DNA from 4 places in the Pseudoalteromonas sp. SM9913 genome. Region 4 is predicted to be linked to each of the others. Evidence: predicted binding sites of a transcription regulator. Region 4 holds the regulator's gene; each other region holds the start of a gene.
What was found. Region 4 encodes sigma-54, which starts transcription at its own class of promoters, with help from an activator protein. Its sites were predicted from a motif close to GTTGGCACGNNNNTNGNNT; they were not measured.
Positions count from the first base shown of each region.

Region 1: a site for sigma-54 is predicted at 2,654-2,672, ahead of PSM_RS00085 (EF-hand domain-containing protein). Genes of this name have one in related genera too.
Region 2: a site for sigma-54 is predicted at 1,810-1,828, ahead of pdsR (proteobacterial dedicated sortase system response regulator). Genes of this name have one in related genera too.
Region 3: a site for sigma-54 is predicted at 1,396-1,414, ahead of PSM_RS04105 (P-II family nitrogen regulator). Genes of this name have one in related genera too.

Region 1 is NC_014803.1:20,955-25,172, reverse strand. It holds gene PSM_RS00105 (TonB-dependent siderophore receptor) at 1-1,385, shown strand, start outside; gene PSM_RS00100 (EF-hand domain-containing protein) at 1,445-1,660, opposite strand; gene PSM_RS00095 (EF-hand domain-containing protein) at 1,725-1,937, opposite strand; gene PSM_RS00090 (EF-hand domain-containing protein) at 2,076-2,288, opposite strand; gene PSM_RS00085 (EF-hand domain-containing protein) at 2,359-2,571, opposite strand; gene PSM_RS00080 (flagellar brake domain-containing protein) at 3,085-3,747, opposite strand; gene PSM_RS00075 (TrkH family potassium uptake protein) at 3,772-4,218, opposite strand, start outside.
Region 2 is NC_014803.1:2,591,769-2,595,986, forward strand. It holds gene PSM_RS11885 (marine proteobacterial sortase target protein) at 1-1,032, opposite strand, end outside; gene pdsO (sortase-associated OmpA-like protein PdsO) at 1,058-1,783, opposite strand; gene pdsR (proteobacterial dedicated sortase system response regulator) at 2,013-2,708, shown strand; gene pdsS (proteobacterial dedicated sortase system histidine kinase) at 2,702-4,218, shown strand, end outside.
Region 3 is NC_014803.1:890,363-894,580, forward strand. It holds gene PSM_RS04100 (S10 family peptidase) at 1-1,110, opposite strand, end outside; gene PSM_RS04105 (P-II family nitrogen regulator) at 1,462-1,800, shown strand; gene PSM_RS04110 (ammonium transporter) at 1,810-3,039, shown strand; gene mrcB (penicillin-binding protein 1B) at 3,178-4,218, shown strand, end outside.
Region 4 is NC_014803.1:429,870-434,087, reverse strand. It holds gene lptC (LPS export ABC transporter periplasmic protein LptC) at 1-177, shown strand, start outside; gene lptA (lipopolysaccharide transport periplasmic protein LptA) at 167-706, shown strand; gene lptB (LPS export ABC transporter ATP-binding protein) at 703-1,428, shown strand; gene PSM_RS01995 (RNA polymerase factor sigma-54) at 1,763-3,262, shown strand; gene hpf (ribosome hibernation promoting factor) at 3,289-3,576, shown strand; gene ptsN (PTS IIA-like nitrogen regulatory protein PtsN) at 3,581-4,033, shown strand; gene rapZ (RNase adapter RapZ) at 4,053-4,218, shown strand, end outside.

The DNA.
Region 1 (4,218 bases), 410 kb from region 4:
CGACAACCCCTAAAGGAACAATGTCAGGTGGTTTGCCTATTTTTTATAGTGATGGCTCCCGTACAGCTTATGACAGAGATGCTTCAACGGCTCAAGATTGGGCATCTTCTCAAACCGATGCACTTAATGCGTTTATTCGCCTTGAGCATTACTTTAATGCTAACTGGCAGCTAACCGCTAATTATGTCTATGGTGATAACGACCTAAACTATGATGTGTTTTGGGTAAAAGGAGAGCCCGATCCTATAAACAACACTGGAATGATGCCAGGTTCTATAAACTATATTGATGCAAACAGAACGCAGGATACCTATGAGGTCGAACTCAATGGTCGGTTTAATTGGCTGGGCCAAAGTCACCAACTGCTATTTGGTTATAATACCCAAGAGCAACAGTTTTCGACCCCTTATTATGCTAGCCAACAAAGTGACTATGTTATCGGCGATTTCACTGACTCTAGTTATAGCATTGCAAAACCAACTTGGCAGTCAGAAGCCGCTTACGGCTCTTATGGCACAACTAAACAAGATGCGCTTTATGTTGCTGCACAACTAAATATAACCAATGCCTTGTCTTTAATTGTTGGAAGCCGGTTAAATCAATGGCAAACCAAACACGATAATTTTGGTCGCATGCATGATTACAAAATAAGTGATGAACTAACTAATTATTTTGGAGCAACTTATGAACTAACACAGAGTTGGGCTTTGTATGCTAATTACACTGATATTTTTACACCACAAAGTCGAGTTGATAAAAATGGCAATTATTTAAGCCCTATTGAAGGTAAGAATTATGAACTTGGCATAAAAGCTTCTGTACTTGATGAACGTTTAGACATATCCCTTTCTGGATTTAAAATTTATCAAGATAATGTGGGCGAGTACACGGGCGATACCATTGCAGAAACACTTCAGGCCATCTACAAGCCCATTAACGGCACATTAACTCAAGGCTACGAGCTAGAAATCAACGGAAAATTAACCGATAACTGGAACGCTTATTTTGGCTATACCCATAGTAAAGGCGAAAAACCGGATAATACGGTATTAAATACCACCAACCCAAACGATCAATTTAAACTTTTTACTAGCTATCAACTCTCAGGTGCATTAGACAATCTAAAATTGGGTGGAGGCTATCGCTGGCAAAGCAACAGCTATGACGAAGTTAAAAACCCTGTTTATGGCGCTGTTGAGGTAAACCAGCCTAGCTATGGTATTGCAAGCCTAATGGCAAATTATCAAATGAATGAGCAGTTATCTGTTAGTCTAAATATCGATAACTTATTTGATAAGCATTATTACAGTCAAATTGGGTTCTATAACCAATATCGTTATGGTAAGCCAAGAAGCTTCTCTCTCCAACTTAAATATAGCCTCTAACAAGCACAAAAAAGCCGCTGACTATTAAGCGGCTTTAGTGGAGTATGATGGGTTAATACTTATTGTACTCTTGCAAACTCTTCTTTAGAAAGTTCACCATTTCCGTCGGTATCTAAATCATCAAAAATGTTCATTAGTTGTTTATTAGCGGCGGCTTCCTGCTGGCTAATTACACCATCGCCATTACTATCAAAAGAGGCAAAATCTACCGCTGCATAAGCTGCTGATGATGACGCTAATACTAAAATCGCAAGTGTTGTGTTTATTGCTTTCATAATAAGTCTCCTATAAGAGAGAAATCCTTTTCTGAGATCCCTGTGCAATGAAAAAAGTCAAAAATTAAAAGTTTGCAAACTCAGCTTTAGAAAGCTCACCATTACCGTCAGTATCCAGCTCAGTAAATGCGGCTGTTAAATCAGCGTTTACAGCGGCTTCGCTTTGACTAATAGCACCGTTACCATCAGTATCAAGCATGTCAAAGTCGCTTGCTGCAAAAGCAGCTGATGAAGAAGCTAGCGCGATAAGTGCAAATGTTTTATGTAATGTTTTCATAATTTAATCCTTCAAAATGTAATGCAATGGTCTATCAAAAAATTGTGTCTGGCTATCACGGTCCTTGTTATTCTCTTTCATAGGCTTCCTTGCCTATTTAGGTTGTCTTTGGCAACTCAGAATATACTTAGCCTTGCCTTATGCTTTCGAAAATTCTTCTTTTGATAGCTCACCGTTTTGGTCAGTATCAAGCTCTGAGAACATGCTCATTAATTTTGCATCAACCGATGCTTCGCTTTGGCTAATAGCACCGTTGCCATCGGTATCTAGTGTGTCGAAGTCGCTCGCTGCAAAGGCTGCTGACGAAGAAGCAAGAGCGATAAGTGCAAATGTTTTGTGTAATGTTTTCATAATGAGTATTCCTTAAAATCGTTTAAATAATGAGGGAGCTTTTAACTCCCAAAACTTTAATAGCTTAGGGTTATGCTTTAGAGAACTCTTGTTTTGATAACTCACCGTTTTGGTCAGTATCAAGCTCTGAAAACATGCTCATTAATTTTGCATCAACCGATGCTTCGCTTTGACTGATTGCGCCGTTGCCGTCAACGTCTAGCGTGTCAAAGTCGCTTGCTGCAAAAGCGGCTGATGAAGAAGCCAATGCGATAAGTGCTAAAGTTTTATTAATGCTTTTCATAATCTATCTTCCTTCAAAGTTTATGTTTTATGCGATTAAGTGTTTTACTTTAAATCACGTTTCGTTCAATACAGCCTGACTATTACAACTTCGATGCCAAAAATATAAAAACCATAATTTTCAATACATTAACCAGCAACTAGCTGAAAATGGCGCTATTTAACTCGTTATTTTGTTGCTTTTTAGCAACAGTAGATAAGGCAATAAAATTAAAACAATAAAAATCAAAGAGTTGAGTTTAGGGAAAACCCCACACAGTCGGTGAGCAACCGCTAAAAAAGAGGATTAAATAAACAAAAAGGAAGGTGAGTTGAGTTTAATTTTGTTATAAACAAAAAAATTAGAATAAAAAACATATTTAACTAATTGTTTTTAATGAATTTATAAAATAAATTTGAAATGGCTTTTAAAAATAACAACAACACATGGCTATTTGTTGCAAAAGAGCGAAAATGTTAGAGCTTGTTGATATTTTAGAATTGTAAAATGTTTAGCGTCGAAAGATAACTGGTCTTATACAATTTCAACTTCAAGTGCATTAGGGTCAATGAAGTGATCCCCCATCAGGGCTTTCATTTGCTCTTCACTGGCAAATAATCGAATTCCGCAATATATGCCCTTAGCATGTTTTTTCACACTGCATATTTGCCCTTCGTGCTTTGTATCTTCATCAAACACTACGATGCAACGCATATCTTTAATGTCGTCGATTTCTTGGGTTGTTTTAATATCAAACATAACACCCGTTAACGAAATATCTTTTATAACACCTTCAAAGGAAGGGCGATCATCCGATAATTTTAACTTGGCTGGAAACAGCGTCGGTATACGCGCTTGCGAGCGCAGTTCAAATAGCTGTACTTGTGAAGGATAGTCGATAAACAATAACTTAGCCGGGTGAGATGCTACAGACATAAGCTGCTGACGAAACGCTAAAACATGCCCACCACTGCCCTCTATAAGCGCTCTTACCACCACCATCACACCATCGCGTAAATAATCACTTGCCATGGGGAGCCGTTTTGCATTGGGGTAATTTAAAACAATAAACTTATTTTCTAATAAGCCTATAAACTCTGTTTTTACGCGTCGGCTACTCGTGGGGGTGAGGATTTCTAAATCAACTATGCCACCCGTGACGATTTGGTTTAACTTTTCCAAATTGGTTTTTCGCATATTTCCTTCCTGATATTTATAACGTTATCCACGCCAAAATGTTGGGGTAAATAGCACAAGTAAGGTAAATATCTCTAAACGACCAAATACCATTGCCACGGTTAATATCCATTTTGCAGTATCGGTAATAGCGCCATAATGAGAAGCAACATCTCCTAAACCAGGCCCAAGGTTATTTAAACACGCTGCCGTTGCTGAGAATGCCGTTATATTGTCTAACCCGGTGCCCATTAACGCTAACATAATAATAATAAAGACTAGTGCATAAGCCGAGAAAAACCCCCATACCGCTTCAACTACTTTATCTGGTAGCGCCTTTCGTCCTAACTTTATAGAGTATATAGCTCGAGGATGCACTAAGCGGTTTAGCTCTCGCACCCCTTGTAGATAAAGTAAAAACACGCGCACTACTTTCATACCGCCGCCAGTTGAACCAGCACAGCCACCAATAAAACTAGAGAATATTAATAA
Region 2 (4,218 bases), 1.2 Mb from region 4:
TTTAGCTTGCTCCATAGACTGCCCATGCATAGAGCCCGAGGTATCAACCACAAACACCATTTCACGCGGCAAACGCTCAGACTGGGTAAACTGATCGCTTGGCGGCATCAACATCGCTAACGCAAACTGCTCACCATTTTTTGCTTGCTGAGTAAAAAGTGCGGCTTGAGCTTGCGCTTTTTGTAGTGGCTTAAACTCCAGTACAAAGTCTTTATTTATTGCTTGCTGTGGTTTTAGCACAATGCTGTATTGCCCAAACGCAGAGTTTTCAATATTTACCTGATGGTACTTAGCGTTTATATCAACCAATTCTAAGCCTATATCCATGTTAATTGTTAAGCTTAAATCGCTGGCATTAGCCGCCTCATTGGTTTGCTTTGTATAAATAGGGCTTAACCATCCTTGTGGAGTAAACGAAGATGTATGATCACTTTTTACCGTACGCTTATCTTGCTCTTCGTTCAGTTTCCCTGTTGTTGCATGATACCGTGGCGTTATTGTGGTTGGAAAATGAATCGCAAAGGTTCCATGCTGGTAATCAATAATCTCTTGATATTCAAGCGTTATAACAATCTCTTCACCAGGCCCTATATTCGCCACATTTGTAATAAACATATTTGCACGCTGCTGACGAACCAAAGAGGCCTGCTTCCCTGCTTGCTTGGCAGTTTGATACTGTTTTTCTGCTTGGTGTTTTTTTGCTATTTTACCGTGAATCACTCGCTCACCAATACGCATGGTCATTGCTTGCACGGCACTTTCATCGGGTAAAGGAAAAACATAACGTGCATTTACTGCAAAAGGATTTTCATTTATGTAGTGCTGCGTTACTACAACATGATTAATTAGTCCTGTTAGGGTCATTTTTGCATCGCTTTTTAAAATCACCCCAGGATTAACCGCCACTCCTTGGCTATCAAACAAGGATAGTTTTGGCGACTGCGCATGGCTTTTAAAGCTGGCCAAAAGCACGATAATAATAAAAATAAAAAGGCTTACCTTGGTAAGCACTTTGGTGGGTTTACTCAACATAAATCACTCCCTCGAACGCACGCTGTTAATTGCTTGCTGTTTGGTCAGTCGTTTGATTTAGCGCACGGGTGGTCAGGGTAACGCGTCTATCAAAAAAGTTATCTTCAAGGGTGTTACTGTTTGCTATGCTTTGCTGCTCGCCAAATGCTTGTGCGCTTAAACGTGTATGGCTAACCCCCTGTTTAATTAAGTAACTTTGTACGGCGTTTACTCTGGCTTTTGAAAGTAATAAGTTTGCTTGCTCTTCACCACGCTGATCGGCAAAGCCACTCAAATCAAGAGCGAGTTGCGGTTGGCTTTTTAATAACGCAACTAATTGATCAAGCTGCTTGGCAAAATGAGGAGCAATATCGCTAGAGCCTGTTTTAAATTGCACTGTCATCGCCAATAAATTATTAAGCTGTGATTGCGTTAGTTGCTCATTTTGCTGAGCCAGTAGCTCAAGTTGCGCTTCTAAGTGGCTGTTATGATTAAGAACATGTTGGTAGTCGTTGGTTTTCTCTGCCATAACTGTTAAAGCTTGTTGCTGCTCGGCAATAGTTTGCTCAGCCACCTTGGCATCGCCAATTAAGCCACCAGCAAATGCACCTACAAACGCGCCAATAGGCCCACCAACAACGCCACCGATAATGGCACCTGTGCTTAGACCAACTATGGTTTCCTTTTTTGCTTCTTTTGATGGGGTATCCGCAGCAAATACTGGCGTACAAAAAGTGCTAACAAGTGTGAGTGCGATTAATGTTTTCTTCATGATTTATTCCTTACTATTGGTAATGGGTTGGCAAGCAATTGGTTGGCACTTGCGTTGTATCTGTAATTTCAATAGTTGTATTAAAACATCATGAAGTGGCAACAAAGGGGATCAAAAATGGCAAACTGCTGAGCAATTGTGGCAAAAAAATGGCAATTGTGTTTTTAACCGTACTTAGCGCAAAAACTTCGCTATAGTGCGCCTAAGTCAATATGAGTAATTAATAAAAATGAAGAAAATAGCCATCATTGAAGATGAAACCGCAATCCGCGAAAACTACATAGAAATGCTGAGCGCTCAAGGCTATCAGGTGAGTGGTTATGAAAACCGCCCTCAAGCAGAAGCGGCCTTTAAAGAAGCGCTTCCCGATTTAGCCATTGTTGATATTGGTTTAGGCCATGAAATAGATGGCGGCTTTTTACTGTGCCAAACACTGCGTTCACTGTCTAAAACCTTACCAATTATTTTTTTAACTGCTCGCGACAGCGAAATAGACACCGTATGTGGCCTGCGCATGGGCGCCGACGACTACTTAACCAAAGATATTAGCTTAGCCCATTTAGCTGCGCGTATTGGCGCGCTATTTCGCCGTATGGAAGCATTAGAGCAACCCGCCGATGCTAACGCACTGATAACACGCGGCCAACTAACGCTCGATACGCAACGCATGCAGGTGCTTTGGCAACACCAGTTAGTTGATTTAACCGTGACTGAATTTTGGATGCTGCATTCACTCGCCCAGCGACCAGGGCACGTTAAAAGCCGTAATGAGTTAATGAGTGATGCTAAAATTTATGTAGACGACAGCACCATTACCTCGCATGTAAAACGTATTCGTAAAAAGTTTATAGCACTCGATAGCCAGTTTGACTGTATAGATACCGTGTATGGCATGGGCTATAGGTGGGAGCAACCCACATGCTGAGATTTGGCCTACGCAGTAAATTTATCCTACTTTCGTGCTTTTTGTTTTTGTTGCCATGGTTAGGCTACGAATATGTATGGGAAATGGAAAAGTTTTTACGCCAAGGCCAAGAAAAAACGTTGGTAGGCACTACACGCGCACTGGCCACGGCCCTGCATGAACGCCCCGCTTTATTTGACGAACAAACCAACTTTTTAGATCAAGTTGTAAAAGGTCGCGATCTCTATGCTTATAATTTAAAAAGCCCGATTCAGCTCGATGGCAAACTCAACGACTGGGACGCTTATCAATCGCTGTTTTGGCTTTATGATAAACGCTACTTACAAACAGCCAATGATAACCATCAACTGAGCGACTTATCATTTGAGCACATGGTGGGTAAGTTTGATAATTACTTATATGCTTTATTTAAAGTCACAGATGACACTGTAATTTACCGTGCTAAAAACAGCCTCAGCATTACCAATAATGACTATGTAAAAATTGGTCTAAAAAACCCTGATGGACAATTTAATACTTATATTATTGCTCCGCGCCAAGATGGCTGGGTCAACGCATTTGATGCCAACAGTAAAATGCCTTTTACTAAAATTCAGGGCTTTTTTAAACAAACTGAAACAGGTTACAACCTTGAGCTGCGCTTTCCTTTGAGTATGCTTGGCAATAAACTGGGGTTTGCCATTGCCGATGTTGATAGTAAACAACCAAACCAAACACCTAATATCATGTCTACATCCAACTTAAATAACCCAAATGATTTAGGCTCAGTACTGGTGCCCTCCCCTGAGATAAACCGTATATTAAAAGGCATGGGCCACAGCGGCAGTCGCATTTGGGTGGTCGATAATCATCACCGTGTTTTAGCGCAATCGGGCAGTATTCAAAATGCCGATGGCGTATGGGCTGATGGGCTAAAAAATCAAGCGCCAAAAACCGCATGGCAACGCTTTGAACAAACCTATTTGCATCCTTTGTATTATAAAATTTTAACGCGTCCTGAAGATGAATTTATAGATACCTTACACGATGTCGCTTCAATGCAAGGCGCTCATTTAGCCAAAGCACTGAAAGGTCAACCGGCCTCGTCTTGGCGACTCACCCCCGATAACAAAGCGGTGATATTATCGGCCGCGTATCCTATTTGGATTGAGGATAAGGTTATTGGCGCAGTTATAGCCGAAGAAACCACTAATGGCGTGCGCACACTGCGTAATAAATCGCTGGAAAAACTATTTAATGTGATTTTAGCGGTCATGTTAATTGGCACAGTCACTTTGTTCTTTTTTGCCTCACGTATATCAAGTCGTATTAGGCGACTACGCGATACAGCAGAGCAAGCCATTGATGCACAAGGGCGGGTAACAGGCTATATAAATTACAGCGATGCCAATGACGAAATTGGCGATTTATCGCGTAGCTTTTCAAATATAGTGAGCCGACTTGGTGGCTATACCGATTATTTAGAAAATATGTCGTCGCGCTTATCTCATGAGCTGCGCACGCCGGTTGC
Region 3 (4,218 bases), 460 kb from region 4:
CTCTGCCCAGTAATCTGGTGATTCACCGGCATCGCGTTTATCAATTCCTAAATAACGAGAATCCAGACGACCAACCATTTTTCCGCGTTCACGTAATAGCTCTTTCCAAAAAAATTGTGTCGGGATGTCTAAGTTATTTTGGCTAACAAATGTTTCAGATAGACCTGCATATTCGGCCATTTTTTTAATAATACGACGTTTTTCATCTGGGGCAATAAACCCGCCTTTTGCAAGCGCTGGAATAAGCTCATCAACAGTAAACTGTTCAACTTCTGGTAATAGCTCGTCTAAGTCTTTTGCTTGTAAATCGGCGTTTAGTGCTTTGTGATACCACGCTGTAGCTGCAAAGTAAGGTAGGCGATTAGCAGCTTTTACAGGGCCATCGCGCTTAATGCCAATATCGGTAGGTGAAACGAGTACAACACCGTTAATGTACATCCACTGACTATTTTGTAGCTCATGCGCTAAGCCTGATACACGCGTTGTACCATAGCTTTCACCAATTAAAAATTTTGGAGAGCGCCAGCGTTCATTTCGAGATACAAAAGTATTAAGCCATTCTGCTAGGTATTTTATATCGGCATTCACACCAAAAAATAACTCTTTTTGTTTATCCTTTGGTAGAAGGTTACCATCTTTATCTTCAACGACACGCGAATAACCCGTGTTTACAGGGTTTACGTAAACGATGTCGGCTACGTCTAAAACCGAATAAGGGTTATCTTTAACACCGTAAGGTTGAATAGGGTAGCCTTCGTCGTCAATTTTTAAAACGCGTGGGCCGGTGTATGCTAAATGCATCCAAACTGACGCTGAGCCTGGGCCACCATTGAATGAAATAAGTAATGGGCGCTTTGTTCTATCATCGACCTTATCGCGCGTGTAGTAAGTGTATTGAAGGGTTGCGATGGCGTCTCCCTTGTCATCCCATACCGGTTGTGTGCCAGTTGCTACTGTGTAAGAAAATCGTTCATTATTTATTTTTGCTTTGTGCTGGGTAACCACTTTACTGTCAATATCAATACGACGTTGATTATCGGCAAACGAGGCGCTACTTAGGGTGAGCGTAATAGCGGCAATGGGTAAAAATAGACTTCGACTAAATTTCATAAGTGACCCTTTTTATTTTATGTACTGCAGTTATAGCGATATTTGAGTAAAAAACAAAAGTATTGAGACTAGCTGCCGATAATAATCGTTGAGTTAGCGAGTAACCACCTCTGTTAAGAATAAACTTTGTTTAATAGTTAGACTTTTTTTAAACGCCTTCTTTGTATTTCATTGATATCGCACCAATGCAGTATTTTGCATAAAAAAAGCGCACCTAAATGGTGCGCTTTTTTGTTTTATATATTATTTATTTTTTTAAGTTTATGTTTTTATTATTAATTTAAAAATGGCACAAAGGTTGGATTGTATAGAGGAAATACAATAACAAGCTAGCGTCCTAAGGGGGCCTTTGTGAAAATGATCAGTGCAATAATAAAGCCATTCAAACTAGATGATGTGCGTGAAGCACTCGCTGATTTAGGCATCGAAGGAATGACAGTGGTTGACGTTAAGGGATTTGGACGTCAAAGAGGGCATACTGAGTTATACCGTGGTGCTGAATATCAGGTTGACTTTATACCTAAAATTAAACTTGAAATTGCTACTCGTAGTGAAAATTGCCAACGCGTTGTAGAAACCATTACCAAAGTCGCTGGAACGGGCAAAATTGGTGACGGCAAAATTTTTGTTTACGACCTAGACCAAATCGTCCGTATTCGTACTGGCGAGCTTGATGATGATGCAATTTAAGGGGGCAACATGGAAAATACAATTATAGAGCTGAAGTTTTCGCTCGATACGTTTTACTTTTTAATGTCTGGCATCTTAGTCATGTGGATGGCAGCCGGTTTTGCAATGTTAGAAGCGGGTTTAGTTCGCTCTAAAAATACCACAGAAATTCTAACTAAAAATATCGCGCTTTATTCTATCGCGTGTACTATGTTTTTGTTGATAGGCTACAACATTATGTACGTAGATAATGTTGAAGGCGGCGTTATTCCTTCGTTTGGTGGGCTAATAGGTAGCCAAGCGGCAGATGCTAATCATTCATTAGAGTCTGACTTTTTCTTCCAAGTAGTGTTTGTTGCAACGGCCATGTCTATTGTATCTGGCGCCGTAGCAGAGCGAATGAAGTTATGGGCTTTCTTAGTGTTTACAGTAGTACTTACAGGATTAATTTACCCAATTGAAGGTTACTGGACATGGGGTGGCGGCTTCTTATCTGAATTAGGCTTTGTTGATTTTGCAGGCTCTGCAATTGTCCATGCAACGGGTGCGGCTGCAGCGCTTGCGGGTGTAATACTACTGGGTGCACGTAAAGGTAAATATGGTAAAAATGGTGAAATTTACCCAATTCCAGGTTCAAACTTGCCACTTGCTACATTGGGTACGTTTATTTTATGGATGGGTTGGTTTGGCTTTAACGGTGGATCACAGTTATTAATTTCGGATAAAGAAAACGCAACTGCGGTAGGTCAAATATTACTTAATACCAATGCTGCTGCAGCTATGGGGGCAATTTCAGCCTTGTTCTTATGTAAACTTTTATGGGGCAAAGCCGATTTAACCATGGTACTTAATGGTGCACTTGCAGGCTTAGTGGTTATTACTGCAGACCCATTATCACCATCACCACTAATGGCGTGTTTATTTGGCTTACTAGGTGGCTCATTAGTGATACTTAGTATTGTCGCACTGGACAAAGCGAAGATAGATGATCCCGTGGGTGCTATTTCTGTTCATGGTGTGTGTGGCATCCTAGGTATCGTGCTAGTACCGGTTACTAATGCTGAGGCCAGCATTGTTAATCAGTTGATTGGCCTACTATGTATTATTAGTTTTGTGTTTATTGCTTCATTCATTGTATGGGCAATCCTCAAGCAAACTATGGGTATTCGTGTTACCGAAGAAGAAGAGTTAAACGGTATGGATCAACACGATTGTGGTATTGATGCTTATCCAGAGTTTGTATCAGTTAGAAGTAATTAATTAAAAGTATTGTGTGTTCAATCAAAGCCCTACTCTGTTAGGGCTTTTTTGATTTCAGGGGAGGTTAATTTTTCAGGTGCTAAGGTAATGTGATAAGCTCCTCGCGTTAAATTAACCTTCGGAATATATTACACTTAAATGGCTGAAAAAAAGAAAACATCGACCAGTAAACCCTCGACTAAGCGCGCTACTAAGTCAACGAAATCATCGGCGCGAAAAAGTGCGACCAAAAAAACTTCAAGCACCGCAAAACGGCCACTTTTTAAAACGTTGTTTTCTATTTTTTGGAAACTGAGTCTGGCGACTTTTATCGCCATTGCACTTTATTTTATTTACCTTGATGCAAAAATAACTCGCCAGTTTGAAGGCAATAAATGGCAACTTCCGGCACAAGTATATGCCCGCTCAATGACTTTTTTTCCAGGCCAGTTTTTATCAGAGCAAGAGGTTTTATGGGAGCTTAAGCGCTTAAACTACACGCCAGTTAATCGCTTAAGTCGGACTGGGCAGTATATTAAAACAGCCAATAGTATTAAGATTTTTCGCCGTGACTTTGAATTTTATGATGGTTTAGAGAGCGCTCATGTTATTGAATTGCGCTTCTCTGGAGAGAAGGTAGCCAGTATTAAAGATAAGTTTGGACGTCGTTTAAACACTGCCAGATTAGAGCCTGTACAAATAGCCCGTATTGGTAATGACTCAAAACAAGATAGAGAGTTTGTACCATTAGATAAATTTCCTGACATGCTTAAAAATACCTTATTAGTAGTTGAAGACCGCGATTTTTATGATCATCACGGTGTATCGGTATTTTCAATTTTACGCGCTTTGTATACCAATATTCGCGCAGGCCGCACCGTGCAAGGGGGGAGTACATTAACCCAGCAGCTGGCTAAAAATATTTACCTTACCCGTGAGCGTTCGTTAGTACGTAAAATTAATGAAGCCTTTATTGCGCTTATTCTTGATTACCGTTACTCAAAAGATCAGATTCTCGAAGCCTATTTAAACGAAGTGTACTTAGGTCAGTCATACAACCAAGGGGTACATGGAATGGGGCTGGCCGCCGAGTTTTACTTTGCCAAACCTGTTGATGAACTCGAGTACGACCAAATTGCCTTGCTGGTGGCTATGGTTAAAGGCCCATCTTATTACAATCCTAGACGTTACAAAGAACGT
Region 4 (4,218 bases):
ACGATCAACGCCCAGACCATCAATGTTGATATAAAACTATTAACCATGCAATCACAGCAGCCTGTCGTTATTACAGGACCTAATTTAAAAATCACAGGTAAAGGCCTTGAGGCCGATTTAAAAACCGAGGTGATTAAACTTATTAACCATACGCGAACCCTATATTATGACCAATAACCTATTTAAAATTTTAATTTTTCCCTCACTATTAATTGCTTTTAACAGTAATGGCGCTGAACCTGCTGAAGCCCCCGCTGCTAATCAAATTTCAATTAGTGCAGATAAGCAAGAAGGTCAATTAAAAGAAAACGTAGGCATTTTTGAGAAAAATGTTGAAATTATTCATGGTAATCGCCGTATCACAGCTGACCGTTTAGAAGTGCATAAACGCGATGAGCTAGGCGATAACAAACAGTTATTAATTGCCACAGGCAGCCCTGCATATTTTGAAGAAACCCAAGCTGATGGCACCATAATGAGCGCCAGTGCTAATGAAGTGCGTTACGATGTGTCGCTGCGTTTTTTAACCTTAATCGGCGATGCAAGCATTGCTCAAGCAGGTCAACAAATAACAGCTAAAAGTATCACTTACGATATCGAGCAGCAGTTAATTAGCGCAGAAAAAGACGAAAACTCAACAGACCGTGTACACACTATTTTAGTGCCTGTTGAAAATAAAAAAGAAGATGATAAAGGCCAACCATGAGCACATTAAAAGCAGAGCTATTAGCTAAAAGCTATAAAGGTCGTGAAGTTGTAAAAAACGTTGGCCTAGAGGTTGAAGCTGGCAGTATTGTGGGGTTACTTGGCCCTAATGGTGCAGGTAAAACCACCACCTTTTATATGATTGTAGGCCTTGTCCCTAGCGATAAAGGCAAAATATCAATTGATGATAAAGATATTACTTTATTACCGATGCACAGCCGAGCGCGTTTAGGGATTGGTTATTTACCGCAAGAGTCGTCTATTTTTAGAAAGCTGACTGTTTATCAAAACTTAATGGCTATCTTAGAAACACGTAAAGAATTAAATAAACAACAACGCGAAGATACCTTAAATAATTTACTTGATGAATTTAGCATTCAGCATATCCGCGATAGTCAAGGTATGGCTTTATCAGGTGGTGAACGTCGCCGCGTTGAAATTGCTCGCGCGTTAGCAGCAAACCCTAAATTTATCCTTTTAGACGAACCCTTTGCGGGGGTTGATCCTATCTCAGTATTAGATATTAAAAAGATTATAGAGCATCTTAAAAACCGAGGAATTGGCGTACTTATCACAGATCACAACGTACGCGAAACTCTTGATGTTTGTGAAAAAGCCTACATAGTTTCTCATGGAGAGTTAATTGCATCAGGCACTCCAGAATATGTATTAAACGATAAAACAGTACGCGATGTTTATTTAGGCGAGCAGTTCAAGCTCTAATATGTGTGTTATTCCACTAAGCATCTGCTAAGATTAATCATACTTAGGTCTGTTGACCTTTCAAGGTTGAATTTGCAGCAGTCTGTTTGGTATTTAGGCAAGCCAGAGCCTATGTGGTGTGGTATTCCCCATAAATAGGCGATAACGCAGCATCAATGCCAAACAGGCGCTGCCCTTCGGGTTCTGCCTAGGGACGATTTACTCTTTGTTGCTCGGTTTTGACTTAGCCCACTAGGTTACAAACCTCGCGCCGCAATTAAACCGCCCCTAGTTTGAACAAATTTTAATCCGTAAAGGTCAACAGACCGTAATTTAAAAGGATTGTTAGAGATACATGAGGCAATCATTACAGCTGCGCATGGGCCAGCAACTTACAATGACTCCACAGTTGCAACAAGCAATTCGCTTATTGCAACTCAGTACATTGGATCTCCAGCAAGAAATTCAAGAAGCGCTCGATAGCAACCCCTTGCTTGAAGTTGAAGAACACGATTACAGCGAAGACACTGCAGGTAAAAACGAACAAAAAGCCGATAACGATGACATAACGCTAAGTGCCTCAGCTGACGATAAACCTAGCGAGTATGAGCAAGATAGCGGCGAAGCAATGACCAAAGACACTATTAGCGATGATATGGCTATGGATGTTACTTGGGATGAATATATGAGCGCTGCGCCTGCCTCTTCATCGGGCCCAATGCCAGAAGATGAATCTATTTATCAAGGCTCTTCGACTGAAACGCTGCATGAGTATTTAATGTGGCAACTTCAACTGACGCCGTTTAGTCCTACCGATGAAGCGATAGCTATTGCAATTGTAGAAGCTGTAGACGACTCAGGGATTCTAACCCTTAGCTGTGAAGAAATATTAGAAAGCTTTAACCAAGAAAACGACGGCGAAGATGAAGTTGAACTTGACGAAATAGAAGCGGTACTAAAGCGTATTCAACTATTTGATCCAGTGGGAATAGCCGCGCGTAGTTTACAAGAGTGCTTGTGTATTCAGCTAAATCAATTTGATAAAGACACACCTTTTTTAAACGAAACAAAAATGATCTTAACCGATCATATTGATTTACTTGCTGCACGTGACTATCGCACGTTAATGAAAAAAACAAAGCTTAAAGAAGATGAGCTTAAAGAAATCATGACGTTGATTCATACGCTCAGCCCAAAACCGGCAGACACTATTGTCAGAGAAGAGTCTGAATACGTTATTCCTGATGTGTCGGTTAAAAAAGTTAAAGGTCGTTGGGTAGTTGAATTAAACCCAGATAGCATGCCTAAGATCAGAGTAAATAGCCAATATGCAGCTATGTCGCGTACGGTTAAATCAAGTGGTGATAGCCAGTTTATTCGCTCGCACTTACAAGAGGCTAAATGGTTTATAAAAAGCTTAGAAAGTAGAAATGACACGCTACTTAAAGTAACCAACTGTATTGTGCAGCAGCAACAGGCCTTTTTTGAACACGGTCCTGAGGCTATGAAGCCTATGGTGCTTAACGATGTGGCTGAAATGGTGGAAATGCATGAGTCGACTATATCGCGTGTTACTACGCAAAAATACATGCATACACCACGTGGCATTTTTGAGCTTAAATATTTCTTTTCAAGCCATGTAAGTACTGAAAATGGTGGCGAATGTTCATCAACAGCAATACGTGCATTAATTAAAAAATTAATCGCTGCAGAAAACTCAGCTAAACCATTGAGTGATAGTAAAATTGCAGATATATTGGCAGAGCAAGGAATTAAAGTAGCGAGGAGAACCATTGCAAAATATCGCGAATCTCTAGCTATTCCCCCGTCTAATCAACGTAAAAGTTTGATTTAAGGCGTACAACAAAGAGGAAAATGTTTATGCAACTGAATTTAACTGGTCGCCATGTAGATATTACCGACTCGCTTAGAGACTACGTAAATAGTAAATTTTCGAAGTTACAGAGGCACACTGATCACATAACGAATGTGCACGTTATTCTCGATGTAGAAAAACTAAACCAAAAAGCTGAAGCAACCGTTCATGTTAGTGGCGCTGAGATTTTTGCCTCTACTGAGCATCAAGATATGTATGCCGCTATAGACTCGCTCATTGACAAGCTAGATCGTCAAGTAATTAAACACAAAGAGAAACTTGCTCGACACTAACACTATGAAACTAAGCTCACTTATCTGTCAGGACTGCAGTAAAGCTGCGGTCCTTTTTAATAGTAAAAAAAGAATTTTAGAATTTATCAGTGAATTGGCTCACAATAAGCTGCCCTATTTAACACAACAAGATATTCTTAATGCATTAACTGCAAGAGAAAAGCTAGGAAGTACAGGCATTGGTCGAGGCATTGCTATTCCACATGGTCGCATGAGTGGTGCTCAAGAGCCCCTAGCTTTGATTTTAGTGAGCGAAACAGCTATTAATTTTGATGCGATTGATAACCGACCGGTTGACATTTTTGTCGCGTTAATTGTTCCCGATGGCGATAATCAGCAGCATTTGAAGACGCTAGCCACGATTGCTGATAAGCTCAATGATAAAGAATTTTGTAAACAGTTACGCGCCGCCAAATCGGATAGCGAACTGTATCAGGTTATCGTCAGTCAATCGTAGTAATAAAGAAAGGTGATAAATGGAATTAATAATTATAAGCGGTCGTTCAGGGTCAGGTAAATCTGTGGCGTTACGCGTTGTGGAAGACTTAGGTTATTATTGTGTAGACAATATTCCTCTTAATTTATTACCATCATTAGTGCGCAGTGTTTCCGACAGTTATAATAAAATTGCCGTGAGTGTTG